DNA from 2 places in the Pseudomonas sp. D4-21 genome. Region 1 is predicted to be linked to the other one. Evidence: predicted binding sites of a transcription regulator. Region 1 holds the regulator's gene; the other holds the start of a gene.
What was found. The regulator sigma-54, encoded in region 1, starts transcription at its own class of promoters, with help from an activator protein. The targets are predictions, from matches to a motif close to ANTGGCATNNANNTTGCTNT.

Region 1 (14,932 bases):
GGCCTGCAGCTTGAGCAAAACGATGTCGCGGATCATTTCGTCCGGCAGTTCGGTATGGACCCGCAGGGGAAACGCCACGTTCTCGAACACATCGAGGTCGGTAAACAGCGCGCCGCTCTGGAACAGCACCCCCATATGCTTGCGCGCATCGAACAAATCGCTGCGCGACAACTTTGGAAGGTTCTGGCCATTGACCCAGACTTCGCCGGCGCTAGGGTGCAGTTGTGCCCCCATCAGCCGCAGCAGCGTGGTCTTTCCGCACCCGGAAGGCCCCATGATGCCGGTCACCTTGCCGCGCGGGATGCGAATATCGATGTCATTGAAAATGCTGCGCGTCCCTCGCTTGAAGGACAGTCCCTTCAGCTCGACCGCGTAGGCGTTGTCGGCACTCATCTAAACTCCTTGCGATGCAGCCTCATATCCGAATGCCCAGGCCAGCCGACAAATGCCGGTACCGCCGGGCACACGAACCGGCGGCGAACTATATCACTGCAAGCGTCAGGCGCCCAAGGCCAACCCCCCGCCCGTTAAGCCTGGCTTAAGGTAAAACACCACATTTTATGTCCAGCCTTGCAACCGTTCGAACAAAGCGTGACGAACTAACGTGAGGGAATCGTTCATTACCGCTATAATCGCCGCCTTTTCATCGGGCTATACGATCTGACATGAGCCAATCCAGCGACCTGATTCAATCGGCACAACGTACCATCCGCCTCGAGCTCGAAGCCGTACAAGGCTTACTGGCCCACATCGACGCTGATTTCGTACGTGCCTGCGAGATGATTCTGGCCAGCAAGGGCCGCGTGGTCGTGGTCGGCATGGGTAAGTCCGGCCACATCGGCAACAAGATCGCCGCCACGCTGGCGAGCACGGGCACGACGGCATTTTTTGTCCACCCGGCCGAAGCCAGCCACGGCGACATGGGCATGATTACCCGGGACGATGTCATCCTGGCCCTGTCCAACTCCGGCTCGACCAATGAAATCCTCACGTTGCTGCCGCTGATCAAGCGCCTGGGCATCCAGATGATCAGCATCACCGGCAACCCGGACTCCCCGTTGGCCAAGGCCGCCGAGGTGAACCTCAATGTCCATGTCGAGCACGAAGCCTGCCCGCTGAACCTGGCCCCGACCTCCTCCACCACCGCGGCACTGGTCATGGGCGATGCCCTGGCCGTGGCCCTGCTGGAAGCCCGGGGCTTCACGGCGGAGGATTTCGCCTTTTCCCATCCCGGTGGCGCGCTGGGCCGTCGCCTGTTGCTGAAAGTCGAAAACGTGATGCACGCCGGAGAAGAGCTGCCGCAGGTGCAACGCGGCACGCTGCTCAAAGATGCGCTGATGGAAATGACCCGCAAGGGCCTGGGCATGACCGTGATCCTCGAAGCCGACGGCAAGCTCGCCGGGATTTTCACAGACGGCGACCTGCGCCGCACCCTCGACCGCGCGATCGACATTCGCAACGCAACCATCGACGAAGTCATGACGCTGCACGGCAAGACCGCCCGCGCCGACATGCTTGCCGCCGAAGCCCTTAAAATCATGGAAGACCACAGGATAAACGCACTGGTGGTAGTGGATGACGAAGACCGCCCGATCGGCGCCTTCAACCTGTCCGACCTGCTGCGTGCTGGAGTAATGTAATGACGACCGACCTGCTGCAACGGGGCAAGACCATCAAGCTCGCCGTATTCGACGTCGACGGTGTACTCACCGACGGCCGCCTTTATTTCCTCGAAGACGGCAGCGAATTCAAGACCTTCAACACACTCGACGGCCAAGGCATCAAGATGCTGATGGCCTCGGGCGTGCAAACGGCCATTATCAGCGGCCGCAAGACCCCGGTGGTCGAACGGCGGGCGAAGAACCTGGGCATCCCCCACCTTTACCAGGGCCGCGAAGACAAACTGGTGGTTCTGGACGAGCTCCTTGGCCAACTCAATCTAAGCTATGAACAGGTCGCCTACCTGGGCGACGATCTGCCGGACCTGCCGGTCATCCGTCGGGTCGGCCTGGGCATGGCAGTGGCCAACGCAGCGGCGTTCGTGCGCGAGCACGCCCATGGCGTCACCACGGCAAGGGGCGGCGAAGGTGCAGCCCGTGAATTCTGTGAACTGATCCTGCGTGCCCAGGGCCACCTCGAAGCGGCCAACGCCGCATACTTGTGAGCCATTTATGCTAAGCAAGAAGATTCGCACCATTCTGGTGTTCAGCTGCATCGCCGCGATTTTCGCTGCGGTGGGCTATTGGAACATCAGCCCGGAACGCTTCCTTGACCAACCCGCGGCCAAGGTCGAGGAAAATGACATCGACTGGTATGCGACCAATACGCATACCCTGCAATACCTGCCGGACGGAAAGGTGCAGTACGAAATGACGGCCGACAAGGTCGATCATGTAAAGGCCAGCGACGTCACGCTGGTGACCAAACCGGACCTGAACATGTTCCGGGGTACCGAATTTCCATGGCACGTGCAGAGCGAACGGGCCGAGGTCAATCCCGGCGGCACCGAAGTCGAACTGATCGACTCGGTGCGCATCGCACGGACCGATGAAAAGAACCGTACGACCATCATCACCAGCAGTCGCATGACGGTCTTCCCGCAGCGAGAATATGCGCAGACCGAGCAACCCGTTAGAATCGACGGCGCTGGCGGCGTGTCGACCGGCGTGGGAATGAAGGCGTATTTGAAGGAAAGCAGGATACACCTGCTATCGAAAGTAAGAGGACAGTATGAAGCTCGCTAAAACCCTCCCTATTTTGCTCAGTCTGGGCGCTGCACTGGGAAGCGCGAGCGCCTGGGCCCTTCCCAACGACCGCGACCAGCCTATCCGCATCCAGGCCGACGACGCGCAACTGGACGACAAGAACGGTGTCGCCACCTATAAGGGTGACGTGATCATTACCCAGGGCTCGATGAAGGTGACCGGCAATACCGTCACCATCACCCGCACCCAGTCCGGCGATATCGACGTAGTGACATCCGTGGGCAACCTGGCGTACTTCGAACAGTTGCAGACCGCAGGCGACACCAAGCCTGTGCAGGGTTACGGGGTCACCATCCAGTATCACGCCGCCCAGGACCGCGTTGTATTGATCGACCGCGCCAAGGTCGTCGACAAGGACAACAACGTGACCCAAGGCGAGAAGATCGTCTACGACACGGTCAAGAAGCTGGCCAGCGCCGGCCGTGCCACTGGCAGCAAGGTGACCGAACAGCGTCCGCGGATCGACATGGTGATCCAGCCGAAAAAGAAAACCGACGAGCAGAAGGCGCAGTAATGGCAACTCTGAAAGCCCAGCACCTGGCCAAGAGCTACAAGAGCCGCCAGGTTGTGCGCGATGTCAGCCTGTCCATCGACAGCGGCCAGATCGTTGGCTTGCTCGGCCCCAACGGCGCGGGCAAGACAACCTGTTTCTACATGATCGTCGGGCTGGTTCAGGCCGACCAGGGCCGCGTACTGATCGACGACCTGGATGTCAGCCACCAGCCGATGCACGGCCGGGCGAAGGCCGGTATCGGTTATCTGCCGCAAGAAGCGTCGATCTTCCGCAAACTGTCGGTGGCCGACAACATCATGGCCATCCTCGAGACCCGCAAGGAGCTCGACAAGGCCGGCCGCCGTCAGGAATTGGAGAGCCTGCTGCAGGAATTCCATATCAGCCACATTCGCGACAACCTGGGCATGAGCCTGTCCGGCGGCGAACGTCGTCGCGTGGAAATTGCCCGCGCCCTGGCTACCGCGCCGAAATTCATTCTGCTCGACGAACCCTTCGCCGGCGTAGACCCGATTTCGGTGGGCGACATCAAGCAGATCATCCATCATCTCAAGGCCAAGGGGATCGGCGTGCTGATCACCGACCACAACGTGCGCGAGACACTGGACATCTGCGAGACCGCCTATATCGTCAACGACGGCCAGTTGATCGCCGAGGGCGACTCGGCCACCATCCTGGCCAACGAGCTGGTCAAGGAAGTGTATCTGGGCCACGAGTTCCGCCTTTAAGCCACGAAGCCTCAGGCGAAGGCCTGGGTGGCGCCGAATGTCCGATGACGACCCGTGGGGCACTCTCAATTAATTGAAGACGCCCCCTAGGCAAACACTTCAGTTTCAGGCATATAATTTGCTTAAGTTTGGCGCTCCGGCGCCCTGTAGTGGATGGCGCATGTGCGCCGGCAAATAAGGTGTTAAGCCCCTGCCATGAAACCATCGCTAGTCTTGAGAATGGGCCAGCAGCTGACGATGACACCGCAGCTGCAACAGGCCATCCGCCTGCTCCAATTGTCGACCCTGGACCTGCAACAGGAAATCCAAGAGGCCCTGGAATCCAATCCGATGCTCGAACGCCAGGAAGAGGGCGACGACTTCGACAACACCGATCCACTGGCCGACAATGTCGAGCAGAAAACCACCCCGGAAATCCAGGAACCAACCTACCAACAGGAAGCCGCCCCCACGGTGGACAACCTTGAGGATGGCGAATGGAACGAGCGCATTCCCAACGACCTGCCCGTGGACACGGCTTGGGAAGACGTCTATCAGACCAGCGCCAGCAGCCTGCCGAGCGGCGATGACGACGAATGGGATTTCACTACCCGCACGTCCGCCGGCGAGAGCTTGCAGAGTCATCTGCTCTGGCAATTGAACCTGGCGCCGATGTCCGATACCGATCGCCTGATCGCCGTGACCCTGATCGATTGCATCAACAACCAGGGTTACCTGGACGAGACGCTGGAAGAAATCCTCGAAGCCTTCGACCCCGAGCTCGACATCGAGCTGGACGAGATCGAAGCCGTCTTGCATCGCATCCAGCAGTTCGAACCCGCCGGCATCGGTGCTCGCAACCTGGGCGAATGCCTGTTGCTGCAGCTGCGCCAATTGCCCGCCAAAACCCCGTGGCTGGCCGAAGCCAAGCGCCTGGTGACCGATTACATCGACCTTTTGGGCGGACGCGACTACAGCCAACTGATGCGTCGCATGAAGCTCAAGGAAGATGAACTGCGCCAGGTCATCGAGCTGGTGCAAAGCCTCAACCCGCGTCCTGGCTCACAGATCGAATCCACCGAGCCCGAATACGTCGTCCCCGACGTAATCGTGCGCAAGCACAACGATCGCTGGCTGGTGGAGCTCAACCAGGAGTCGATGCCCAAGCTGCGCGTCAACGCCCAGTACGCAGGTTTCGTCAAACGCGCCGATACCAGCGCCGACAACACCTTCATGCGCAACCAGTTGCAGGAAGCGCGCTGGTTCATCAAGAGCCTGCAGAGCCGCAACGAAACCCTGATGAAAGTCGCCACCCAGATCGTCGAGCATCAGCGCGGCTTCCTGGAATATGGCGACGAAGCGATGAAGCCGTTGGTCCTGCATGACATTGCCGAGGCGGTGGGCATGCACGAATCGACGATTTCACGGGTGACCACCCAGAAATTCATGCATACCCCTCGGGGCATCTATGAATTGAAATACTTTTTCTCCAGCCACGTCAGCACCTCCGAAGGCGGCGAATGCTCGTCCACGGCCATCCGCGCGATCATCAAAAAACTGGTCGCGGCGGAAAATCAGAAAAAGCCGTTGAGTGACAGCAAGATCGCTGGTTTACTGGAGGCACAAGGCATTCAGGTGGCCCGCCGTACCGTCGCCAAATACCGCGAATCCCTGGGGATCGCACCTTCGAGCGAACGCAAGCGGTTGATGTAACAGGCCACGCCACAGCGTTCCAGTGGCAGGCACCCAGCCTGCCGCTTTATGCACTGGCAACGAAGGAGAAGCTGTATGCAAGTCAACATCAGTGGACACCAACTGGAAGTGACCGAACCCCTGCGCACCTACATCGGCGAAAAACTCGACCGATTGGAGAGGCATTTCGACAAGATCACCAACGTGCAAGTCATTCTGAACGTCGAAAAGCTGAAGCAGAAGATCGAAGCCACACTGCATATTCCCGGCGGAGAAGTGGTTGCCAATGCGGAGCATGATGACATGTATGCCGCGATTGACCTGCTGACCGACAAGCTGGATCGCCAACTCAAAAAGCATAAGGAAAAGACCCAGAGCCTCCTCCAGGGCGCAACCGGTCGTTAACCCCCCCAATCCATGATCCGACTAGAAACCATCCTGACCCCCGGCCGTTCCCAGGTGAACGCGCCGGGTGGCAGTAAGAAGAAAGCCCTCGAACAAATTGCCAACCTGATCCACCGCGAAGTGCCGGATCTGGAAATGCAGGACGTCTTCGAGGCCCTTATCGCCCGTGAAAAACTAGGCTCCACCGGTTTTGGCAACGGCATCGCCATTCCACATTGCCGCCTCAAAGGCTGTACGTCGCCCATCAGCGCGCTACTGCACCTTGAAGCACCCATAGATTTCGACGCCATCGACGGCGCCCCGGTCGACCTGCTGTTCGTATTGCTGGTTCCGGAAGCGGCGACCGATGCGCACCTTGAGCTGCTGCGCCAGATCGCCAGCATGCTGGACCGCAAGGAAGTGCGCGAAAGACTGCGCAGCGCAACGAGTAACGACGCTTTGTATCAGGTTGTCCTGGACGAGCAGAACGGTCATTAAACATGCGCATGATCATCGTCAGTGGCCGCTCCGGCTCCGGTAAAAGTACCGCCCTCAATGTGCTCGAGGACAGCGGCTACTACTGCATCGACAACTTGCCGGCAGGCCTGCTTCCGGAGTTGGCCGAGCGCGCCCTGATCCACACCGAACTGGCGCAACCGCTGGTCGCCGTGTCGGTCGATGCCCGTAACCTGCCCAGCCACTTGTCGCGCTTCCCCGAACTGCTCGAGGAAGTGCGCAGCCGCCATATCCAATGCGATGTGCTCTACCTGGATGCCGACGAAGAAACCTTGCTCAAGCGTTTCTCCGAAACTCGCCGGCGCCATCCACTGAGCAATGCGAGCCGCTCCCTGGCCGAAGCGATCCATGACGAAAGCCAACTGCTCGGGCCCATCGCGGACCTGGCGGACCTCAAGCTCAACACCACGAACCTGAACCTGTATCAACTGCGCGACACCCTCAAGTTGCGCCTGCTGAACCAGCCAGAACCGGGTACGGCCTTTCTCGTCGAATCGTTCGGTTTCAAACGCGGAATGCCGGTAGATGCCGACCTGGTGTTCGATGTCCGCTGTTTACCCAACCCTTATTGGAAACCGGAACTGCGCGAGCAGTCCGGGCTGGACCAACCGGTAATCGACTACTTGGCCGCCCAGCCGGATGTCGAAGAGATGTACCAGGACATTTCCAGCTACCTGCTCAAATGGCTGCCCCGCTTTGCCGCTAGCAACCGCGCCTACGTCACGATCGCCATTGGCTGTACGGGTGGCCATCACCGCTCCGTCTACCTGACCGAACGCCTGGGTCAGCTCCTGCAACAATCCCTGAAGAACGTCCAGGTTCGCCACCGCGACCTCAGCTAAAGGATTCACACCGCGATGCCTGCTCGTGAAATTGAAATCATCAACAAGCTGGGTTTGCATGCCCGAGCGTCGGCGAAATTCGTAGGTGTGGCGGGTCAGTTTCCTGAGACCACGATCCGGGTCGGGCGCACGCCTGAGAGTACCGTCGATGGTAAAAGCATCATGGCGATGATGATGCTCGCCGCTGGCAAGGGCACCAAGATCCACTTGAGCACCGAGGGCGAACAGGCCCAGGAGGCGATGGATGCCTTGGTGGCGCTGATCAACAACTATTTCGACGAGGGGGAATAACTCCTCCGGACCCAAGGCCATTTCGTCGCGAGGGAGCTTGCTCCCGCTCGGCCGGGCTGGCGCTCCAGTGCGCAGCGGCCGCAAGATGTTGGGGCCGCTTCGCGGCTCAGCGGAACAAGCTCCCTCGCCACAAAAACGGACTTGCCATGAGCTCTAATCGACACAAAAAAGGCGCGTCATCCACATGAATGACGCGCCTTTTTTTGTGGCCTTGAGTATCAGCTACCCGCCACGGTCATCCGCTCGATCAACACCGAGCCCGTGCGGATGTTGCTGCGCAGCTCCAAATCATTCCCCACCGCCACGATCTGCTTGAACATGTCACGCATGTTTCCGGCGATGGTGACTTCCTGAACCGGGAACTGGATCTCGCCATTCTCGACCCAGAAACCCGCCGCGCCACGGGAATAATCCCCGGTCACCATGTTCAGCCCATGGCCCATCAACTCCGTTACCAACAGCCCCCGGCCCATGCGCCGAAGCAATGCCGCCTGGTCTTCTTCGCCATGGGTAACGAAAAGGTTATGCACACCGCCAGCGTTGGCGGTGCTCGGCATGCCGAGTTTGCGGCCCGAATAGGTACCAAGGATGTAGGACACCAGCTCGCCGTTTTCCACGAACGGCTTGGCGTAAGTGGCCAGGCCATCGCCGTCGAATGCCGAGCTGCCCATGGCCTGCATCAGGTGCGGACGCTCGTCAATGGTCATCCACTCCGGGAACAGCTTCTGCCCCAGCGCGCCTTCCAGGAACGACGACTTGCGGTACAAGTTGCCGCCAGACACCGCCGACAGGAAGCTGCCAAACAGACCACCGGCCAGCTCGGCAGAAAACAACACCGGCACCTCACAGGTCGGCACCGGCCGCGCGCCCAAGCGGCTGGCTGCCCGTTGTGCGGCTTTCTGGCCGATGCTCACCGGGTCCGCCAGCAACGTGCCCTGGCGACTGACGTCATACCAGTAGTCGCGCTGCATCTGCCCGTCCGCCTCGGCGATCATCACACAACTGAGGCTGTGACGGGTCGAAGCGTAACCGCCGATAAAGCCATGGCTGTTGCCATAAACCCGGCAACCCTGGTGCGTATTGAGCGTCGTACCGTCGGCATTCTTGATCCGGCGGTCGGCATCGAATGCCGCCGCCTCACAGCGCAGCGCCTGTTCGATGGCTTGCTCGGGCGTGATGTCCCAGGCGTGGAACAGATCGAAATCCTTCAGTTCCTTGCACATAAGGGCGGCATCGGCCAACCCCGAGGCGTCATCCTCGGACGTGTGCTTGGCGATCGCCAGCGCCGCGGCCACCGTTTCACGAATGGCGTCGGGCCCGCTGGCCGAAGTGCTGGCCGATCCCTTGCGCTGGCCTACGTACAAGGTAATGCCGAAACCCTGATCCCGATTGAACTCAACGGTTTCCACTTCGCGCTGGCGCACCGAAGTCGACAATCCCTGCTCCAGCGATACCGCCACCTCACAGGCGCTGGCACCTTGTCGCTTGGCCTCGGCGAGAATCTGCTCGACTTGCTCCTGCAGTGCCGGCAATGCCTGCGGACCGACGCTCTGAACTGCACTCATGGTGTTCTCCACTCAAATTCTGCTTTCGGTATCGGGTTTGCACGCAAACTGCCTGCGCTGTTTTTCGTACAAACCCTTGGCCTTCTAGCGACCGGGCCGGACAAGCGGCCCCCGACTGGTTATCATGGCGGCGTTTCTTTGCGGACTGCCACCATGGTTGATTCTTACGACGACTCCCTCTACGAGGGTGAAAAAAGCAAATCCCAGGTCAAACGCGAGCTGCATGCTCTGGTTGACCTCGGCGAGCGCCTGACAACACTCAAGCCTGACTTGCTGGCCAAACTGCCGTTGACCGACGCCTTGCGCCGGGCCCTGGCCGATGCGCCCAAGCACACCGCGAATATCGCGCGTAAACGGCACCTGCAGTTCATCGGCAAACTGATGCGCGACCAGGACACTGACGCGATCCTGGTTTTGCTAGACCAGCTCGATGCCTCCACCCGGCAGTACAACGAGCGCTTCCACAACCTGGAACGCTGGCGTGATCGCTTGATCGCTGGCGATGACGGCACCTTGGAAAAATTCGTCATCGACTACCCGGAGGCCGATCGCCAGCAATTGCGCTCCCTGATCCGTCAGGCCCAGCACGAACTGGCGCACAACAAGCCGCCGGCCTCGAGCCGTAAAATCTTCAAATACATCCGTGAGCTGGACGAGACTCAACGCGGCCTGCGCTGAGTCTCGTCCTTGGGTGGAGGCCTTGCACTCCACCCAAGGCTCCGTCATGCGCCCGTGCCACCCACGGTGATCGCATCGATCTTCAAGGTCGGCTGGCCGACACCCACCGGCACCGACTGGCCGTCTTTGCCACACGTGCCCACGCCACTGTCCAGCGACAGGTCATTACCGACCATCGACACTTTGCTCATCGCCTCCGGCCCGTTGCCGATCAGGGTCGCGCCCTTGACCGGCGCGGTGATCTTGCCGTCTTCAATGAGGTAGGCCTCGCTGGTGGAAAACACGAACTTGCCGCTGGTGATGTCCACCTGGCCGCCGCCGAGGTTGGCGCAATAGATGCCTTTTTTCACCGAGGCGATGATTTCCGCCGGATCGCTCTGGCCGCCCAGCATGTAGGTATTGGTCATGCGCGGCATCGGAAGGTGCGCGTAGGATTCGCGACGACCGTTGCCGGTGCGAGCGACGCCCATCAGGCGAGCATTGAGCTTGTCCTGCATGTAGCCCTTGAGCACGCCGTTTTCGATCAAGGTGGTGCACTCGGTCGGGGTGCCTTCGTCATCAACGCTCAGGGAGCCCCGACGCCCGGCCAATGTACCGTCGTCGACGATCGTGCAGAGTTTCGAGGCGACCATTTCACCCATGCGACCACTGTAGGCAGAGCTGCCCTTGCGGTTGAAATCGCCTTCCAGGCCGTGGCCGACCGCTTCATGCAGCAGCACGCCGGACCAGCCGGAGCCCAGCACCACCGGCAACGTGCCGGCCGGGGCCGGAATCGCTTCCAGATTGACCAGCGCCTGGCGCAGGGCTTCGCGGGCGTAGCCCATGGCGCGGTCTTCGCTGAGGAAATAACGATAGTCGGTGCGCCCGCCGCCGCCATGACCGCCGCGCTCACGCCGGCCGTTCTGCTCGACGATCACGCTGACATTGAACCGCACCAGGGGCCGGACGTCCGCCGCCAGGCCACCATCGGTGGACGCCACCAGGATTCGCTCCCAGACGCCCGCCATGCTCACCGACACCTGCTGGATCCGTGGATCGAGGGCGCGAGTGGCAACGTCGATGCGTTTGAGCAGCTCGACTTTCTCGGCGCGACTCATGACCTCCAATGGATTATCCGGCGCATACAGCTGCGCCACGTCCTGGCTGCTGAACGCCTGGACCGTGCCGTTTTGCCCGGCGCGCGAGATCGAACGAGCGGCACGGGCCGCGGCGCCGAGGGCTTCGAGGGTGATGGCGTTGCTGTAGGCAAAACCGGTCTTTTCACCGGACTGGGCCCGTACGCCGACGCCCTGGTCAAGGTTGAAACTGCCTTCCTTGACGATGCCGTCTTCCAACGACCAGGACTCGGAAATCTGCCCCTGGAAATACAGGTCGGCGGCATCGATGCCCGGGCCGGCCAGGTCACCCAGCACGCCTTGCAGGCTTTCGAGGGTCACGCCACCGGGGGCTAAAAGGTGTTCACTGACTGAGGACAACAACCCGCTCATATGTTTTACGCCTTGAATTCGTCGTCTTGGGCAGGTCGCTGTCGGGCGCCCTGCGAGAAAAAGCGCCGATGGCTCGCCACCGGCATGCGCGCCCGGATGGACGCCTGTTCGCTGCTGTCGCGCTCGGCCAGCAGCACCGCCTCGCCTTGATCCTGTTGCGCCAGCACCCGCCCCCATGGGTCGATAATTGCAGCGTGGCCGAAGGTTTCCCTTGGCCCCGGATGCGTCCCGCCTTGGGCTGCCGCCAGCAGGTAGCACTGGGTCTCGATGGCTCGGGCGCGAATCAATACGTCCCAATGGGCGGCGCCGGTTACTGCTGTAAAGGCCGAAGGCGCGGTGATCAACTCAGCCCCGGCCGCTCGCAACTCGCTGTAGAGCTCCGGGAAACGCAAGTCGTAACAGACCGTCAGGCCCACCCGGCCCACGGGAGTATCGGCGACCACCACGTTGCGACCATAAGCATAGTCATCGGATTCGCGGTAGCGCCCACGATTGTCCGCCACGTCCACGTCAAACAGGTGCAGCTTGTCGTAACGCGCCACGATCTGGCCCTGGTCGTCCACTAGCAACGAACAGGCATGAGCCCTGGCTTCGGGCTCGTCCTCCGGCGGTAATGGCAGCGTGCCGGCGACAATCCATAACCTGAGGTCGCGAGCGACCTGTTTCAACCAAGGCAGGATCGGTCCCTGACCAAAGGCTTCGGCGCGACCGATGTCGGCAACGTCCCGCCGCCCCATGGCGGCGAAGTTTTCCGGCAGCACCGCCAGCCTCGCACCGCCAGCCGCTGCCTGTTCCAACAGCACACGGGCGCGGGCCAGGTTGGCGAGGACATCGCTTTGGCTGACCATTTGAATCACGGCGACTGGCATGCTGCCTCCCTCATTTTGTGCATCATCCTCTTGTGGGAGCGAGCTTGCTCGCTCCCACAAGGGCTAGCGTTACTCGTCAGAACGGCTTGTCGAAGCTGATCTTTGGCTCTTTCCACGGCCCCTTGACGTCGTATCTTACGCTGGCAAAACGCGCTACGCGGTCACCGATCAGTTTGTCGATCAAAAACAATGCCCCACCCACCGCCGGGGCGCCGACAATCAGCGCGGCGATGGGCAGGTTGTTGGTCACCGGCAACGTCACCAGCAGCTTGGCGTCGACCTGGTCAGTGACCATGTCCAGCGTTCCGTTCAGTTCCAGGTTGCTCGAAGGTCCCGTCAAGGCGATGGGCTCACGCGTTACATAGACGCCATTGCTCGCCACCAGCAAGCCCTTGACCCGGTCATAGCTCAGCCCCTTGCCAAACAGGTCGGAGAAATCCAGGCGCAGGCGGCGGCCGATGGAGTTGAAGTTCAACAGGCCGAATACCCGCAACGCCTGCGCGCTGCCTTCGACCTCGACGAACTGCCCCTTGGTAAGCGACGCATCGAGACTTCCGGAGAAGCGCTTGGTGGCCACCCAGGCGGGCGAACCAGGCCAACGGCCGTCAACGTCCAGGCGAAACTCCTGGCTGGTCACGCTGGGGGCGAATCCCCAGCCTTTCAGCACATCGGCCAGGTTCTTACCCTTGATCCGCCCCTTGTACCAACTGCTGGTCGAGCCCGGCGCACCTTCCCAAGCGCCATTGCCATTGAGGACCATGCCCTTGAGGCCCATGTCCAGATCGTTCAACGCAATACCTTTACCGGTTGGACGCACCTTCAACGACCAGGCGCCGATCAGATCAGGCCCTTGGAACAACTGGTCGATGGCGATATCCAGGGCCGGTATCTTGCTCGGATCAACCGAAGCCAGCGGATCCGGGGCGTTTTCGTCGGCCTGCACCGTCGGGTCGGCAGCGGGCAGGCGCACGTAGTCCAGCTTGATACCGATGGGGGCGGCCTTTGCGTCCGGCACGTTGACGCTGCCCTTGGCCTGCTGGCTGTCGAGCCGCATGGCCCAGGCGTCCGGCTTGCGGTCCAGTTGCACCGATGCCTGGTCCAGCGTCGTGCCCATCGCCGTGAGTTTGCCCACTTTCAGGTCGACACCGCTGAGCACTTGCCGGGCGCTGCCGCCCGGGTCCTGGCCGGCGTATTTGCCCAACAGATCCTGCCAGGGACCCACATCCAGCTCCGATAGCGTGCCTCGCAGGCGCAGCCCCTTCGCTCCCGGCAGCACTGCATCGCCCCCGCCCAGGAGCAATTCGCCACGGCCATCGGCCGTTTTTCCGCTCGGGGCGGCATAAGTGAAGCTGGCCAGGTCGCCGTAATTGGCCCAGTAACGCCGCTCCGGCCCCTGCAATGTCATACGGAACACGGTGTCGCGCTCGGCATCAGCCGCCATGCCGAAGGGCGCCGGCAGATCCACCGCGACGCCTTTGAGATTGGAATTGATCGACAGCTGGCTGTCGGCGCCGTCCAGGATCACTTGCAACTGGTAAGGAATCACGCCGGAGACGGGCAACGGCTGGGTCACGCTCAGCCAGTCGGTGAGTTTCTTCACCTCAACCCGTCCGGACGCCGTGACACGCGTATTGAGCGCGCCGGTGCGGCCCTCGGCGAATATCTGCGCGGTCACGGGTCGGTCGAATGCCCGGGCCGCAATGTTCTTGCCGCTCAGCCCCTTGCTGCTGTCGAAGCGGAAATCCCCCTTGAGTTGAGTCAATTCCAAGGCCGGCTCGCTGAGTTTGAGCCGAGCCTTGTCCGTTGAGAAATCCACGAGGATCTTCGGTTGCTCGCCTTTCACGAGCGGGATATCGAGCTTTACGCTGCCGCGCAGGTCGCCCTCGCCTTCCCAGCCGGCGAATGTTTCGGCCGTGCCGATGGGCGCGGTCTGGAGGATCTTCAACCCGTCGCCGAGCCCTCCGGCAAACCCACCGTCGAGCAGCAAATGAGAGTTTTGCCCGGTCGGCACGTGGGGAATGTTCACCGAAACGTCTTTTACCTGGGTGCCCAGCAGTTGCCCCTGGCTGGCGAAGATGCGTACGCCGCTGTCCTCGACAAACACATCGCCGCTGACCTTACTGACCGAAGGCCAGCCGGGCTGGAACGCCAGCTCAGCGTCATGCACCTTGAAAAACAGGCTGATGCTGCGAGCCGCATCCTCGGCGCCTTTGTTCAGCGAGCCTTGATACTGAAAGAAGCCCTCATCCACCGCGCCTTTGACAATTGCGGTGCGCAGCCACTCGTCCAGCGCCGGACTGAGAACGGCCGGCAGGTACTTGCCGGTGTAGCGCCCATCACCGTCCACCAGGCCGACCCGCAGGTCCATGTAATCTTCCTGGCTGTGATCGAAATGCAGGCGAATCAGGAAATCCCCGGCAATCCGGCCCTCCTCGCCCAGCACCTTTAGGTAAGGCGCGATCAAGGTGAACCCTTGCTTGTCCAACTTCCAGGTCAGCCGTGCGTTGGCCTGCAAGTACTGCCAGGGTTTGGCGAAGATCGGGTCCAGGTGCAGGGAGAAATCCTTGCTGTCCATGCGCAGTTCGCCGCCGCCGAGGTCGCCGCTCAGGCTGCCCGAAACATTAC
Region 2 (14,932 bases), 2.6 Mb from region 1:
TGGTAGTGATTGCGCGGTTGCAAGACCATTTCAAGATTCCAAAGCCTGAACAATTGCTGGCGGCAGGCTGCGCGGCACACGGCATTCTGCTGGCCGCTTATGCACAAGGGATAGGCGGCGTGTGGCGTACGGGTGAGCTGGCTTACTCGCCGCATGTGGCCCGGGGCCTGGGGCTTGAAGACGGCGAGGAGGTGATTGGTTTCCTTTACCTTGGGACGCCGCAGAAAGAGGCGCGCACGGCACCACAGGAAGATATCGGGCGGTTTGTCCGGGCCTGGACGGGGGAATAACTTCTCAAGGGCGGCGGATGACTCGAGGCTGTTTGGATCCATCGTGGCGAGGGAGCTTGCTCCCGCTGGGCGGCGAAGCCGCCCCAAAGTGTCGAGCAGAGACAGCCTGACAATCTTAAGCTTCTACTTTAGGGCTGCTGCGCAGCCCAGCGGGAGCAAGCTCCCTCGCCACGAGACCAGCGGCGACAGAAAGCTACCTGCAAACATCCGCAATCGCCACCGCCAGCGCATCCAGGCGCGTCGCATCGATGCCGGCCACGTTGGCCCGGCCGGTGCCGACCATATAGACGCTATGGCGCTCGCGCAGGTGCTTGACCTGTTCCGGCGTCAGGCCGGTGTAGGAAAACATCCCGCGCTGCACCCCCATATGGGCAAAGCGCTCACGCAAGCCGTGGGGTTCGAGTGCTTCCAGCAGACCGCCGCGCAGTTGAGCGATGCGTAGGCGCATGGCTTCCACTTCGTCGGCCCACAGGCCCCTGAGTTCCGGATTGCCGAGGATCGTCGCCACCACCGCCGCGCCATGATCCGGCGGCGTCGACCAAAGGTTGCGGGCGATGTTGGCCAGTTGGCTGCGAATGTCCGTCAATTTTTCCCCATCGCGAGCACAGACAATCAGCGCACCGGTGCGGTCGCGGTAAAGGCCAAAATTCTTCGAGCATGAACTGGTGACCAGCACCTCGGGCAACGCTTCGGCAAACAACCGCACGGCCCAGGCGTCCTGCTCCAGCCCGTCGCCGAAGCCCTGGTAAGCGAAATCGATCAACGGCAGCAGGCCACGGCTGCGCACCACTTCCAACACCTGGCGCCATTGCTCGTGAGACAGGTCGAAGCCGGTCGGGTTGTGGCAGCACGCGTGCAGCAACACCACATCGCCTTTTGGCACTTGGCCCAGGGTGGCGAGCATTGCCTCGAAATCCAGGCGGTTGTCGGCGCCCACGTAGGGGTAATGACTGGCCTTGACGCCCGCGGCGGCGAAGATGGTTTCGTGGATCGGCCAGGTCGGGTTGCTCAACCAGACACCACGGCCCGGCAGGCACTGTGCGATGAAGTCGGCGCTCAAGCGCAGGGCGCCGGTGCCGCCTGGGGTCTGGGTGGCACCGGCGTGTTTGCCGGCGATCAACGGTGAATCGGCGCCCAGCACCAGCGCATTCATCAATTGGCCGAACGCGGCGTCGCCATGACCGCCGATGTAAGTCTTGGTGGACTGGCGATCCACCAGCCACTGCTCGGCCTGTTTCACTGACTGAAGAATCGGCGTCAGACCCTGGGCGTCCTTGTAGACGCCAACGCCCAGGTCGAACTTGCCAGGGTTGCAGTCCGCCCCGTAGGCCTCCATCAGGCCCAGGATCGGGTCGCCGGGCACGCGGCCGATGGCATCGAAATGCATTACTTGCGGCCCTCGGCGGTCTTGGCAACTTCATCGGTGCGGGCGGCCATGATGAAGTCGTTGCGGTGCAGGCCCTTGATCGAATGGCTCCACCAGGTGACGGTGACTTTGCCCCATTCGGTAAGCAGGCCCGGGTGATGACCTTCGGCCTCGGAGATCTCGCCGACGGCGTTGGTGAACGCTAGGGCGTGCTTGAAATTCTTGAACAGGAAAACCTTTTCCAGCTGCATCACGCCGTCGCGCACTTCGATGTTCCAGTCGGGGATCTGCTTGATCAGTACTGGAAGTTCTTCGTCGCTGACCTGTGGGGCATCGGCGCGGCAGGCTTCGCAATGGGCTTGGTTCAAAGTGGTCATGGTGGGTTCCCGGATCGGATATTTGGAAAACGTCGATGCAGCCACGCTAAAGCAAAGTCGCGAGGCGCAACAGACTCAATTGGAATCAAAACCAGCGGTTCACGCGGCTTTCGGTGGAAATTTCGGTGCGTGCAGACCCAGTTCCCGCCCGCGCTTGACCATGCCCATGATGTCCTCGTGGGCCAGGTCGAACAGGCGCTTGAGCTCGGGCAGCACGAAATACACTGGCTGCAGGATGTCGATGCGATAAGGCGTACGCATGGCTTCCAGCGGGTCGAAGGCTTGATGCTCCGGCTCGTCTGACAGGCAGTACACGGTTTCCTTGGGCGACGAGAGAATGCCGCCGCCGTAGATGCGCCGGCCTTGCGGCGTCTGCACCAGGCCGAATTCGATGGTCATCCAATACAGACGCGCCAGGTAGACGCGTTCTTCCTTGGAGGCCTGTAGGCCGAGTTTGCCGTAGGTGTGGGTAAATTCAGCAAACCAGGGATTGGTCAGCAGAGGGCAGTGACCAAAGATCTCGTGGAAAATGTCCGGCTCTTGCAAGTAGTCCAGTTCTTCACGGGTACGAATAAAGGTCGCCACCGGAAACTGCTTGCTGGCGAGCAACTCAAAAAAGGTCTGGAAAGGGATTAGCGCGGGCACCCGGGCGACCTGCCAGCCCGTGGTCTCGCCCAGCACTTTGTTGACTTCGTCCAGCTGCGGGATGCGGTCATGGGGCAACCCCAGCTTGTCGATACCGTCCAGGTACTCCTGGCACGCACGGCCTTCGATGACTTTCAGCTGGCGGGTGATCAGCGTGTTCCACACTGCGTGTTCTTCAGCGGTGTAGTGGATAAAACCTTGCGCATCGGGCTCGCGGGCCACGTATTGCGTCTGCTTCATGCTGCTCTCCTGCTGATATCCCTCAAAGGGAAGATTTGTTTGTTGTTATCTCCAGCGATGCATAAGGGATAACCCAAACCAGGGGCAGGCGCAGCAGGGCTAGCTGGCCGAACAACCGCCAGTCATGCATAAAGTGTAAAGTTTCCGTTACGTATTCTGGCGAGTCTCGGTGTTGCAGGTATTTTCGGCTGGGAAAGGTCCTCAAACTGTCACATAATCTTGACGGCTATTTGCGCCGCAGCGCAGAAAACCGTGGCGAGGGAGCTTGCTCCCGCTGGGCTACGCAGCAGCCCCAAAAAAACAGGGCCGCTTCGCGCCCCAGCGGGAGCAAGCTCCCTCGCCACAATGAATCAAACAAACCTTAAGTGAACAGCATCGGGCCTCTCATGCGTATCAAAGTCCATTGCCAGAACCGCATCGGCATCCTGCGGGACATTCTCAATCTGCTGGTGGAATACGGCATCAACGTCGCCCGAGGCGAGGTCGGTGGCGAGCATGGCAATGCGATCTACCTGCACTGCCCGAACCTGATCAACATCCAGTTCCAGGCGTTGCGTCCGAAGTTCGAAGGCATCGCCGGGGTGTTCGGCGTCAAGCGCGTAGGGCTGATGCCGAGCGAGCGTCGGCACATGGAACTCAATGCCTTGCTTGGCGCCTTGGAGTTTCCGGTGTTGTCCATCGACATGGGCGGCTCCATCGTCGCGGCCAACCGGGCGGCGGCGCAGTTGCTCGGGGTGCGGGTCGACGAGGTGCCGGGGATTCCCTTGTCCCGCTACGCCGAGGACTTCGACCTGCCGGAACTGGTGCGGGCCAACCAATCGCGGATCAATGGCCTGCGGGTCAAGGTCAAGGGCGATGTGTTCCTGGCGGACATCGCGCCGTTGCAATCGGAGCACGACGACAGCGAGGCGATGGCCGGCGCGGTGCTGACCTTGCACCGCGCCGACCGGGTGGGCGAGCGCATCTATAACGTGCGCAAGCAGGAACTGCGCGGCTTCGACAGTATTTTCCAGAGTTCGAAGGTAATGGCGGCGGTGGTCCGCGAGGCCCGGCGCATGGCGCCGCTGGACGCGCCGCTATTGATAGAAGGCGAAACCGGAACCGGCAAGGAATTGCTGGCCCGTGCCTGTCACCTGGCAAGCCCACGGGGGCAATCGCCGTTGATGGCGCTCAACTGCGCCGGATTACCGGAGTCCATGGCCGAGACTGAACTGTTCGGCTACGGGCCCGGCGCCTTCGAAGGGGCGCGGGCCGAAGGCAAGCTCGGGCTGCTGGAGCTGACGGCGGGCGGTACGCTGTTTCTCGACGGTGTCGGAGAAATGAGTCCGCGCTTGCAAGTGAAATTGCTGCGTTTCCTACAGGACGGTTGCTTCCGCCGCGTAGGCAGTGACGAAGAGGTCTACCTGGATGTCAGGGTGATCTGCGCGACCCAGGTCGATTTGTCCGAACTCTGTGCCCGGGGAGAATTCCGTCAAGATTTGTACCATCGCCTGAATGTGCTTTCTCTGCACATCCCGCCGCTGCGCGAATGCCTCGACGGGCTGGCCCCGCTGGTCGAGCATTTCCTCGACCAGGCCAGTCGCCAGATTGGCTGCCCACTGCCAAGACTGGCCCCAGCGGCGATGGACCGGCTCAGTCATTACCACTGGCCAGGCAATGTCCGGCAACTGGAAAACGTGCTGTTCCAGGCCGTTTCCCTATGCGACGGCGGGAAGGTCAAGGCCGAACACATTCGCCTGCCGGACTACGGCGTGCGCCAACCCCTCGGTGACTTTTCCCTCGACGGAGGGCTGGACGAGATCGTCGGCCGTTTCGAGAAGGCCGTGCTCGAGCGCCTGTATTCCGAACACCCGAGCAGCCGGCAACTGGGCAAGCGGTTGGGGGTTTCCCATACGACGATTGCCAATAAGTTGCGTGAGTATGAGGTGGGCAAAGAACCCGGCGTGTGATGATAGACGCTTCGTGGCGAGGGAGCTGCTCCCGCTCGGTTGCGTAGCAATCGCCAAAAGTGTGGAGCCGCTACGCCCGAGGCGTCGGACCGGCCCAGCGGGAGCAAGCTCCCTCGCCACGGGGCGTCTATTTGATCAGGTTAGGCGGACACTTGCCGTAAGCGGCACGACACCGCCGGTTTTTCGTCTTCGATACGTTTCCATAATCCCTTTCAATTCCGCCAAGTCCTTTATTTACCGGCCCCACCAGCGTCAGAAATAAGTTGGTCTGCAATTTGCTTAAGGCTGTGCAACACAGCAGTGGGCGGCAAACGTCCGGCATGCAGAGGAACGACAGTGGACAAGTACCTTTATGTGGCAATGACCGGCGCCAGCCAGAACGCACTGGCGCAACGGGCCCATGCCAACAACCTGGCGAACATCTCCACCAATGGTTTTCAGAAAGACCTGGAGCAGGCACGTTCGATGCCGGTGTTCGGCGACAGCTTTCCGGCGCGGGCGTTTGCCATGTCCGAGCGGCCTGCCACTGACTTCACCCCGGGAGCACTGGTTGAAACCGGTCGCGACCTGGACGTGGCGGTCAGCGGGCCGGGCTGGATGGCCGTGCAGAATCCCGACGGCGGTGAAAGCTACGTGCGTACCGGCAGCCTCAACGTTGACGCCCTGGGTGTGCTGCGGGCCGGCAACGGCATGCCGGTAATGGGCAATGGCGGTCCGATCGCCGTGCCACCAGAGCAGAAAATCGAAATCGGGCAGGACGGCACCATCAGCATTCGCGCCATGGGCGAAGGCCCGCGGGTGATGGCTGAGGTGGACCGAATCAAACTGGTCAACCCTGACCTCAAGAACATGACCAAGGGCCTCGACGGCTCGATCCGTACCAAGGATGGCCAGCCCGCGCCCATCGATGCCAACGTACAACTGGTGTCGGGCTTCCAGGAAGCGAGCAACGTCAATGCCGTGGATGAAATGACTTCGGTGCTGGCCCTGGCCAAGCAGTTCGAGCTTCACGTCAAGATGATGAACACCGCCAAAGAAGGCGATGAGGCCATGGCTCGGGTCTTGCAGATCTAATCACTAATTACAGCGCTGCGCCGAAAAACAGGCGTGAGAGGAGAATCGAATGCTTCCGGCTCTTTGGGTTGCCAAAACAGGTCTGTCCGCCCAGGACACAAACCTGTCCACCATTTCCAACAACCTGGCGAACGTCTCGACCACGGGTTTCAAACGTGATCGCGCCGAGTTCCAGGACCTGCTCTACCAGGTAAAACGCCAGCCAGGCGCCCAGTCGACCCAGGACAGCGAATTGCCGTCGGGCCTGCAAGTGGGTACTGGTGTGCGCATCGTCGGCACCCAGAAAAACTTCAACGCCGGCAGCCTGCAGACCACCGAGCAGCCGCTGGACATGGCCATCGACGGTCGCGGTTTCTTCCAGATCCTGCAGCCGGACGGCACCACGTCCTACACTCGCGACGGTACCTTCCACCTCGATTCCAATGGCCAGATCGTCAACGCCAGTGGTTTCGCCCTGGAACCGGCCATCATCATCCCGAACGATGCCCAGACCTTCACCGTGGGCCGCGACGGCACCGTGTCCATCACCGTGGCGGGCAACCCGGCCTCCCAGGTGATCGGCAACCTGCAGACCGCCGACTTCATCAACCCGGCCGGCCTGCAAGCGGTGGGTAACAACCTGTTCATGGAAACCGCTGCCAGCGGCGCGCCACAAGTCGGCACGCCTGGCCTGAACGGCTTCGGCACCACGCTGCAGAACACCCTGGAAACGTCGAACGTGAGCACCGTTGAGGAGATGGTCAACATGATCACCACCCAGCGCGCCTACGAGATGAACTCCAAAGTGATCTCCACCGCCGACCAGATGCTCTCGTTCGTCACGCAGAACCTGTAATCGCGTCGCAACATTCGTCATCACGTAGACAGGGCGGCTCCAGGGTCGCCTGCAACACCAAGAGGTAGGGTCATGAATCGCTTCGTATCTGTTCTGGCATTGAGTGGGATCACCACATTGGCGGGCTGTGTCGCGCCAACGCCAAGGCCCAATGACCCGTACTACGCTCCGGTGTTGCCGCGCACACCGTTGCCGGCGGCGGCCAATAACGGTTCGATCTACCAGGCCGGTTTCGAGCAGAACCTGTACAGCGATCGCAAGGCTTTCCGGGTCGGTGACATCATCACCATCACCCTGAACGAGCGGACCCAGGCCAGCAAGAACGCCAACTCGCAGATCGACAAGACCAGCGAGACCAGCGTCGGCCTGACATCGCTGTTCGGCTCGGGCCTGACCACCAACAATCCGATCGGCAGCAACGATCTCAGCCTCAACGCCGGCTATGGCGCCGACCGTGCCACCAAGGGCGACAGCAAGTCGGGACAGAGCAACAGCCTGACCGGTTCGATCACCGTGACGGTGGCCGACGTCCTGCCCAACGGCATCATCGTCGTACGGGGTGAAAAGTGGCTGACGCTCAACACCGGTGACGAACTGGTACGCATCGCCGGCATGGTTCGGGCCGATGACATCGCCACCGATAACACCGTTTCGTCCACTCGCGTGGCCGATGCGCGCATCACCTATTCGGGCACTGGTGCCTTTGCCGATGCGAGTCAGCCAGGTTGGTTCGACCGCTTCTTCCTCAGCCCGAAGTTCCCTTTCTAGGTGATCAAGTTGAATCTTAAACAGCTGTTGATCGGTGCCCTGGTGATGTCGGCAGCCTTCAGCGCTCAAGCCGAGCGCCTGAAGGACATCGCCAGTATTTCCGGCGTGCGTTCCAACCAGTTGATCGGCTACGGCCTGGTCGTTGGCCTCAATGGCACCGGTGACCAGACCACACAGACACCGTTTACCCTGCAGACCTTCAACAACATGCTGTCGCAGTTCGGCATCAAGGTGCCGGCGGGCTCCGGCAACGTGCAGTTGAAAAACGTAGCGGCGGTGTCGGTCAGTGCCGATCTGCCGGCCTTCGCCAAGCCCGGCCAGCAGGTGGACATCACCGTTTCGTCCATCGGTAACTCCAAGAGCTTGCGCGGCGGCACCTTGTTGCTGACCCCGCTCAAGGGTATCGACGGCAACGTCTACGCCATCGCCCAGGGCAACCTGGTGGTGGGCGGTTTCGATGCCGAAGGGCGCGACGGTTCGAAGATCACCGTCAACGTTCCGTCGGCCGGGCGCATCCCTGGCGGCGCGTCGGTTGAACGTGCGGTGCCGAGCGGTTTCAACCAGGGCAACAGCCTGACGCTGAACCTCAATCGTTCCGACTTCACCACGGCCAAGCGCATCGTCGACAAGATCAATGACATGCTCGGCCCAGGCGTGGCCCAGGCCATCGACGGCGGTTCGATCCGCGTCACCGCGCCACTGGATCCGAGCCAGCGGGTCGACTACCTGTCGATCCTGGAAAACCTCGAAGTCGACCCGGGCCAGGCGGTGGCGAAAGTCATCATCAACTCGCGCACCGGCACCATCGTGATTGGCCAGAACGTCAAGGTTTCGCCAGCCGCCGTGACCCACGGCAGCCTGACCGTGACCATCACCGAAGACCCGATCGTCAGCCAGCCGGGCCCATTGTCCAACGGCCAGACCGCCGTGGTCCCGCGTTCGCGGGTCAATGCCGAGCAGGAAGCCAAGCCGATGTTCAAGTTCGGCCCGGGCACGACCCTGGATGAAATCGTCCGGGCGGTGAACCAGGTCGGCGCGGCACCGGGCGACCTGATGGCGATTCTCGAAGCCTTGAAGCAGGCCGGCGCGTTGCAAGCCGACCTGATCGTGATTTAAGGAAAGCGGTCATGGTGGATATGCGCAAAGGCGCCTTGATCAGTGGGGATTCAGCGTCCTATTCGGACCTCAATCGCCTCAATCAGCTCAAGGTCGGCGACAAGAACAGCGAAGGCAACCTGCGCAAAGTGGCGCAGGAGTTCGAGTCGCTGTTCCTCGGCGAAATGCTCAAGTCCATGCGTTCGGCCACCGAGGCCCTCGGCAAGGACAATCCGATGAACACGCCGGAAGCCAAGCAATACCAGGAAATGTACGACCAGCAGTTGGCCGTTTCCATGTCCCGCGAGGGCGGCGGTATCGGCCTGGCTGACGTGCTGCTGCGCCAGATGTCGAAGAACAAACCGCTGGCCTCGGGCGAGGCGGCCACCTTATCGGCCGCCAAGCAGCAAGAGGCGCTGGACAAGGCCAAGGCGCCAGTACCCACGCCTGTGGCGGCCGGAACGCTGCCCGACGGGCCGTTGTCGCGCAGCAACGGCCAGCGCCCACTCTGGGCGTCGCGTGCCGTGAGCGCGCCGCAAGGTGCCGAGGGCATTCACCGTAACGACATGGAATTGATCAACCAGCGCCGCCTGGCCCTGCCACCGAAACTCGCCGACCGCTTGCTCGCGGGGTTGGTGCCTTCGGCATCGGTCAAGCCTGAAGCGATGGCGCAGAACGTCTTGCCTGATCGCGCCATTGCCGCCGTCAAGCCGGCTTCCGGTGAGCTGGCCAACGGTGACTGGCTGGCCGCGCTCAAGGCTGCCGAGCCCAAAGGCGACATGCAAGTCTATGGCCGCGCCGTGGCCCAGCCACCGCTGGCGCCGGCGCGCAAGGCCTTCCGCGATGCCGATGAATTCGTCAACGCCATGCTGCCAATGGCCAAGGAAGCAGCGGACCGTATCGGCGTCGACCCTCGTTACCTGGTGGCCCAGGCTGCTCTCGAAACCGGTTGGGGCAAATCGGTGATGCGACAGCCCGATGGCAGCAGCAGCCACAACCTGTTCGGCATCAAGGCCAGCGCGAACTGGAAGGGCGATTCGGCGCGGGCGATCACCAGCGAATTCCGCAATGGCGAGATGGTCAAGGAGACGGCCGAGTTCCGTTCCTACGCCTCGTACCGTGACAGTTTCCATGACCTGGTCAATCTGCTGCAAAGCAACAGTCGCTATCAAGCTGTGCTGAAGTCGGCCGATAACCCGGAACAGTTTGTACGCGAGTTGCAGAAGGCCGGTTACGCCACCGACCCGAACTACGCCAGCAAGATTTCGAACATAGCCCGGCAGATGACGAGTTACCAAAACTACGCTTCGGCTGGTGCCACCACGACTTTATAAGGTCTGAACCATGAGTTTGCTCAATATCGGGATGTCGGGTCTGTCCGCAAGCCAGACCGCACTGGTGACCACGGGTAACAACATCGCCAACGTCGATACCGCAGGGTATTCGCGTCAGCAGACCGTGCAGACCACCAAGGCGTCGAACCAGTACGGCAACGTGTTCATCGGCTCCGGCACGACCCTGGCGGACGTACGCCGGGTCTACAACTCCTATCTTGAAGCGCAACTGAAGACCACCACCTCGCTCAACAGCGATGCGGCGGCCTACCAGGGGCAGATCACACCGCTTGATTCCCTGCTGTCGGACAGCGGCACTGGCCTCAACGGCGCGCTGACCAAGTTCTTCGCCTCGGTGCAGAACGTCAACGCCAAGCCGGGCGACGACGCCTCTCGCCAGTTGCTGCTCAGCGATGCACAGGCCTTGAGCAACCGTTTCAATTCGGTAGCCAGCCAGTTGACGGCGCAGAGCGAGAACATCAACGGCAACCTGTCGAACATGGTCGAGCAGATCAACAGCCTGGCCACCACCGTCGCCCAGTTGAACAAGAAAATCGCCGAAGTTTCCAACGCCGGCGGCGCGCCGAACGACCTGCTCGATGCCCGCAGCGAGACCATTCGCCAGCTGTCCACCTTCACCGGCACTCAGGTCGTGGAGAACGGCAGCAGCCTGGACATCTACCTGGGATCCGGCCAGCCACTGGTCATGGGCAATATCACCAATAAACTGGAAGCGGTGCCGGACAAGAACGACCCCGGTCGCATTGGCATCCAGCTCAACAGCGGCTCCAGCGTCATGGACATCACCCAGGTGATGACCGGCGGTGAAATCGGTGGCCTGATGCGCTACCGCAGCACCGTCCTCGACCCGGCCATGAACGAGCTGGGCCGTGTGGCGCTGGTCGTCGCCGACCAGATGAACAGCATCCAGGCCTCGGGTATCGACAAGAACGGCGCATTCGGTTCCAACCTGTTCAGCAGCATCAATAGTGCGGCCCAGATGAGCCAGCGCAGCGTTGCCTCGCTGGGCAACAGCGCCGGGTCCGGCAACTTCAACGTGTCGATCGAAGACACGGGCAAGCTGACGACCAACGACTACAAGATCACCTTCACCAGCGCCACCGACTACACCGTCCAGCGTCTGCCCGATAACACGCCGATGGGTGCGTTCAACACCGCGACCACGCCGGCACCGGTGGTCGATGGTTTCTCGCTGACCTTCGCCAACGGCACCGCGGCCGTCGGTGACTCGTTCAAGATCACCCCGACCCGCAACGCCGCGGGCAGCATCAAGACCGAGATGACCGACTCCAAGCGGCTGGCGATTGCCGCGCCGCTGGGCGCCGCCATCACGCCGGGCGGCAGCGGCACGCTGACCATTCCGGCCAGCGGCCAGCCGACCATGACCACCAAGCTGGACATCTACGACGAAGCCACTACCAGCATCATCCAGAACGGCATCAAGAATTCGATGCCGGTCAAAGTGGTGTTCGGGGCGACGTCGGCCGGTGGCACCAGCCAGGCTTATCAGTTGCTCGATGCCAAGGGCGGCGTGATCAGCAGTGGCACCATCAAACCCGGTCAGAGCAACACCCTGAGCCTGAGCGTTCCGCTCAAGGACGCCACCGGCGCCCCGATCATGGATTCGTCCGTACCGCCGGTGCAGCGTACCGTCACGTTCGATATGTCCATCGCCGGCGCGCCTTCCGACGGTGCCGGCATCGATATAAGCCTCAGTCAGCCTGGTAGCCTTGATAACCGTAACGGTACCGTGCTCGCTGGCTTGCAGACCGCCAAAACCGTGGATACCGGTTCGGCCAGCAAGGGCATTTCCTTGAACGATGCCTACGGCAAACTGGTGGAAGGCGTCGGTGCCAAGGCCGCCCAAGGCAAGCTGGACAGCGCCGCCACCGGCGCGATCCTGGACAACGCCAAGAATGCCCGCGACTCGCTGTCGGGCGTTGACCTGGATGAAGAGACCGGCAATCTGGTCAAGTTCCAGCAGTACTACACCGCGTCTTCGCAGATCATCAAGGCTGCGCAGGAAATCTTCAGCACATTGATCAACAGTCTTTAAGGAGCCGTAGCCCATGCGCATTTCTACTTCTCAGTTTTACGAAAGCACGGCTGCGAACTACCAGAAGAACTTCGCCAACGTGGTCAAGACCAGCGAAGAGGCCAGCAGCCTGGTGCGCGTGAACACCGCCGCCGATGATCCGGTGGGCGCTTCGCGTCTGCTGCAATTGGGTACCCAGGCTTCGATGCTGGCCCAGTACGAAACCAACGCCAACACCATCAAGGCCACCCTGGGTACCACCGAAGCGGTGATGACCAGCATCGGCAACGTGCTGCAGCGCGCCAAGGAACTGGCTGTCGGTGCCGGTAACGCCGGTTACACCGACGCTGATCGTCAGGCCAACGCTTCGGAGCTGGCGCAGATCGAAGAACAGTTGCTGAGCCTGATGAACAGCAAGGACGAAAACGGAAAGTACATCTTCTCCGGTTCCAAGGGTGACACCGTCCCGTTCACCCGCAACACCGATGGTAGCTACAGCTACAACGGCGACCAGGTGACGCTCGACCTGCCGGTCGGTGACACCATGTCGATGGCCACCAACAGCACCGGCTGGGAGGTGTTCCAGCAAGCCGTCAACACCAGCCGCAGCCAGGTCACTCGGACCGCGCCGCCGGTGGATGACGGGCGCGTGGTCTTGTCCGACGGCCAGGTTTCCTCCAGCGTTAGCTATAACAGCAAGTTCCGCAGCGGCGAGCCGTACACCGTGGAGTTCACCAGCGGCACGCAACTGAGAATCACCGACTCGCTCGGCAATGACGTGACCGCCGAAGCGAGCCAGGGCGGCGCGTTCGACCCTAACAGCAAGAGCGGGCAGGCGGTCCAGTTCCGTGGTGTGGAGCTGACCCTGAACATCAATCTGCAAACGGGCGATGTCCCTGGCACGGTGTTGCCAGGCCATACCTTCACCCTGGCTGCCAAGCCGGACACCTTTGTTCCGATGCGCAGTCCTGGCAACCCGACCGCGGTGCAAGTCACCGGCAGCGAAATCACCGATCCGGTGGCCTACCACGCCAGTTTCCCTACGGGGGCGGCCGTGTTGAAGTTCACCAGCGCCACCGATTTCGACCTTTACGCAGCGCCGCTGACCGCTAACAGCCAACCCGTGTCCAGCGGCACCCTGGCCGGTAACGTAGCCACCGCTTCAGGCGTGAGCTTCACCCTGGACGGCACGCCAGCCGCAGACGATCAGTTCAGCATCGCGGTCAACACCCACGAAACCCAGAACATCCTGGACACCGTGAATCAGCTGAAAACCGCGTTGAACACACCGACCAACAACGATCCGATAGCGTTGCAGAAACTGCAGGCTTCGCTGGCGTCCGGCATCGGCAACCTGGCAAGCGGCACCGATCAATTGTCCAGCGCCCTGAGTTCCGTGGGTGGTCGTGGTGCCGCTCTGGACACCCAGAGCGACACCAACCAGAGCTTGATGCTGGCCAATAAACAGACCCAATCGTCGATCCGTGACTCCGATTCGGCCGAGGTATTAACCCGCCTGACATTGCAACAGACCATGCTGCAAGCCTCGCAACTGGCGTTCAGCAAGATCGCCCAGTTGGGTCTGTTCAACAAGATCTGAGCCGGTATCGACCGAGCCGCCAACCGTCTTTTTTTAAGCGGTTCCGGGGCTCCGGCCTGAAAAGGCCGGGGCCCGCCGCTCGAGAGTTTAAACCGTGAAGTCACTTCCCCTCGTCAGTATCGTCATTCCTGCCTACAACCCGCGGTTCTTCGACCAGGCACTGCTCAGTGCGTTGGCCCAGACCTACGAAAACGTTGAAATCATCGTTTGCGACGATTCGCCTGACGATGAGATTCGCAACATAGTCGCGTCATTCAAACAGCCGGCCCATCCGGTCCGCTATCTGAAAAATCCTCAACGGCTAGGACTGCCGGGCAACCTGTTGCGTTGTGTCGATGAGGCGCAGGGCGAGTTCATCAAGGTCTTGTGCGATGACGATCGTCTATTCGCACCGAGCATTGCGATGCAGGCCCAGGCGTTGATGGATCATGCTGACGTGAGCGTGGTGTTCGCGCTGCGGCTGTTGTGCGACGCAGGCAACTTCATCTTGCCGCCCCGGGTGGATAACTGCCGCTTCTCGCCAAATGACGCCTTGCTCAAAGGCGACGACATGCTGGCAATTTTCGAGAGCACGCCAACCAACTTCATCGGCAATTTCAGTTCCACCCTGATGCGCCGCGCCGATGTGCTGGAATTGTTGCCTGCGTTGATCCAGGACGGTGCCGGTTTTGTCGCGGTGCTCGACTTCGCCTTGTTTGTTTGCCTGATGCGGCGCGGCAATCTGATTGCCTTGAATACCGTGTTGAGTATCGAGCGCCTCTACCCGGAGCGTTTGAGCAAGACCCCGGAAATGCTCAAGGCAGCAAAGACAGAGTGGGAATGGCTGGCGCAGATGCTTGTCGCGCGCAGCGGTGAAGCGGCGCCGGCTTCTGGTTGGGTGCGCTGCATTGATCTGGACAAGATCACCGATGAACCTCACGCCTGGCAGGAGCTCTGCGTAACCCGCGTATTGGGCAACCGCAATACCGTCGTGAATGGTCGAGTCGGGGCGCAAAGCGATAGTTATGCCGACTTCTATCGGGAATGGCTGGCCGTCCGCCGGTTCAGTGAGGTAGAACGACGCGTCATGCCCGCGCGCATCGATAGTTGGCCGTTTCGGCCGAACATCGTGCCTTTGGTCATCGACGCGCTCGGCGATGCGGAGTCGCTTGAGGCGACGCTACGCAGCATCAAGGGCCAGCTGTATTCAGCCCAGGCCGTAGTGGTGCTTTCCGATGCTCCTTGCGAAGCGGATGAACGGGTTCTGCAGTTGCCTTACCAGGCGGATTGGCCGAGTCAGCTTAATGCCATCGTTCCACAGCTG

Region 2: the regulator sigma-54 is predicted to act here: its motif matches at 5,130-5,149, upstream of J3Q04_RS17870 (flagellar basal body rod protein FlgF).

The regions. Positions count from the first base shown of each region.
Region 1 is NZ_CP071664.1:988,412-1,003,343, reverse strand. It holds gene J3Q04_RS04360 (ATP-binding cassette domain-containing protein) at 1-393, opposite strand, end outside; gene J3Q04_RS04355 (KpsF/GutQ family sugar-phosphate isomerase) at 666-1,640, shown strand; gene J3Q04_RS04350 (KdsC family phosphatase) at 1,640-2,164, shown strand; gene lptC (LPS export ABC transporter periplasmic protein LptC) at 2,172-2,744, shown strand; gene lptA (lipopolysaccharide transport periplasmic protein LptA) at 2,731-3,279, shown strand; gene lptB (LPS export ABC transporter ATP-binding protein) at 3,279-4,004, shown strand; gene J3Q04_RS04330 (RNA polymerase factor sigma-54) at 4,200-5,696, shown strand; gene hpf (ribosome hibernation-promoting factor, HPF/YfiA family) at 5,772-6,080, shown strand; gene ptsN (PTS IIA-like nitrogen regulatory protein PtsN) at 6,093-6,557, shown strand; gene rapZ (RNase adapter RapZ) at 6,560-7,417, shown strand; gene J3Q04_RS04310 (HPr family phosphocarrier protein) at 7,433-7,708, shown strand; gene pmbA (metalloprotease PmbA) at 7,927-9,273, opposite strand; gene yjgA (ribosome biogenesis factor YjgA) at 9,427-9,951, shown strand; gene tldD (metalloprotease TldD) at 9,996-11,438, opposite strand; gene J3Q04_RS04290 (carbon-nitrogen hydrolase family protein) at 11,444-12,307, opposite strand; gene J3Q04_RS04285 (YhdP family protein) at 12,384-14,932, opposite strand, start outside.
Region 2 is NZ_CP071664.1:4,008,120-4,023,051, reverse strand. It holds gene J3Q04_RS17895 (NAD(P)H nitroreductase) at 1-290, shown strand, start outside; gene J3Q04_RS17890 (amino acid aminotransferase) at 484-1,677, opposite strand; gene J3Q04_RS17885 (4a-hydroxytetrahydrobiopterin dehydratase) at 1,677-2,033, opposite strand; gene phhA (phenylalanine 4-monooxygenase) at 2,133-2,918, opposite strand; gene J3Q04_RS17875 (sigma-54-dependent transcriptional regulator) at 3,305-4,867, shown strand; gene J3Q04_RS17870 (flagellar basal body rod protein FlgF) at 5,204-5,941, shown strand; gene flgG (flagellar basal-body rod protein FlgG) at 5,991-6,776, shown strand; gene flgH (flagellar basal body L-ring protein FlgH) at 6,849-7,544, shown strand; gene J3Q04_RS17855 (flagellar basal body P-ring protein FlgI) at 7,590-8,660, shown strand; gene flgJ (flagellar assembly peptidoglycan hydrolase FlgJ) at 8,675-9,973, shown strand; gene flgK (flagellar hook-associated protein FlgK) at 9,984-12,050, shown strand; gene J3Q04_RS17840 (flagellar hook-associated protein 3) at 12,064-13,629, shown strand; gene J3Q04_RS17835 (glycosyltransferase) at 13,724-14,932, shown strand, end outside.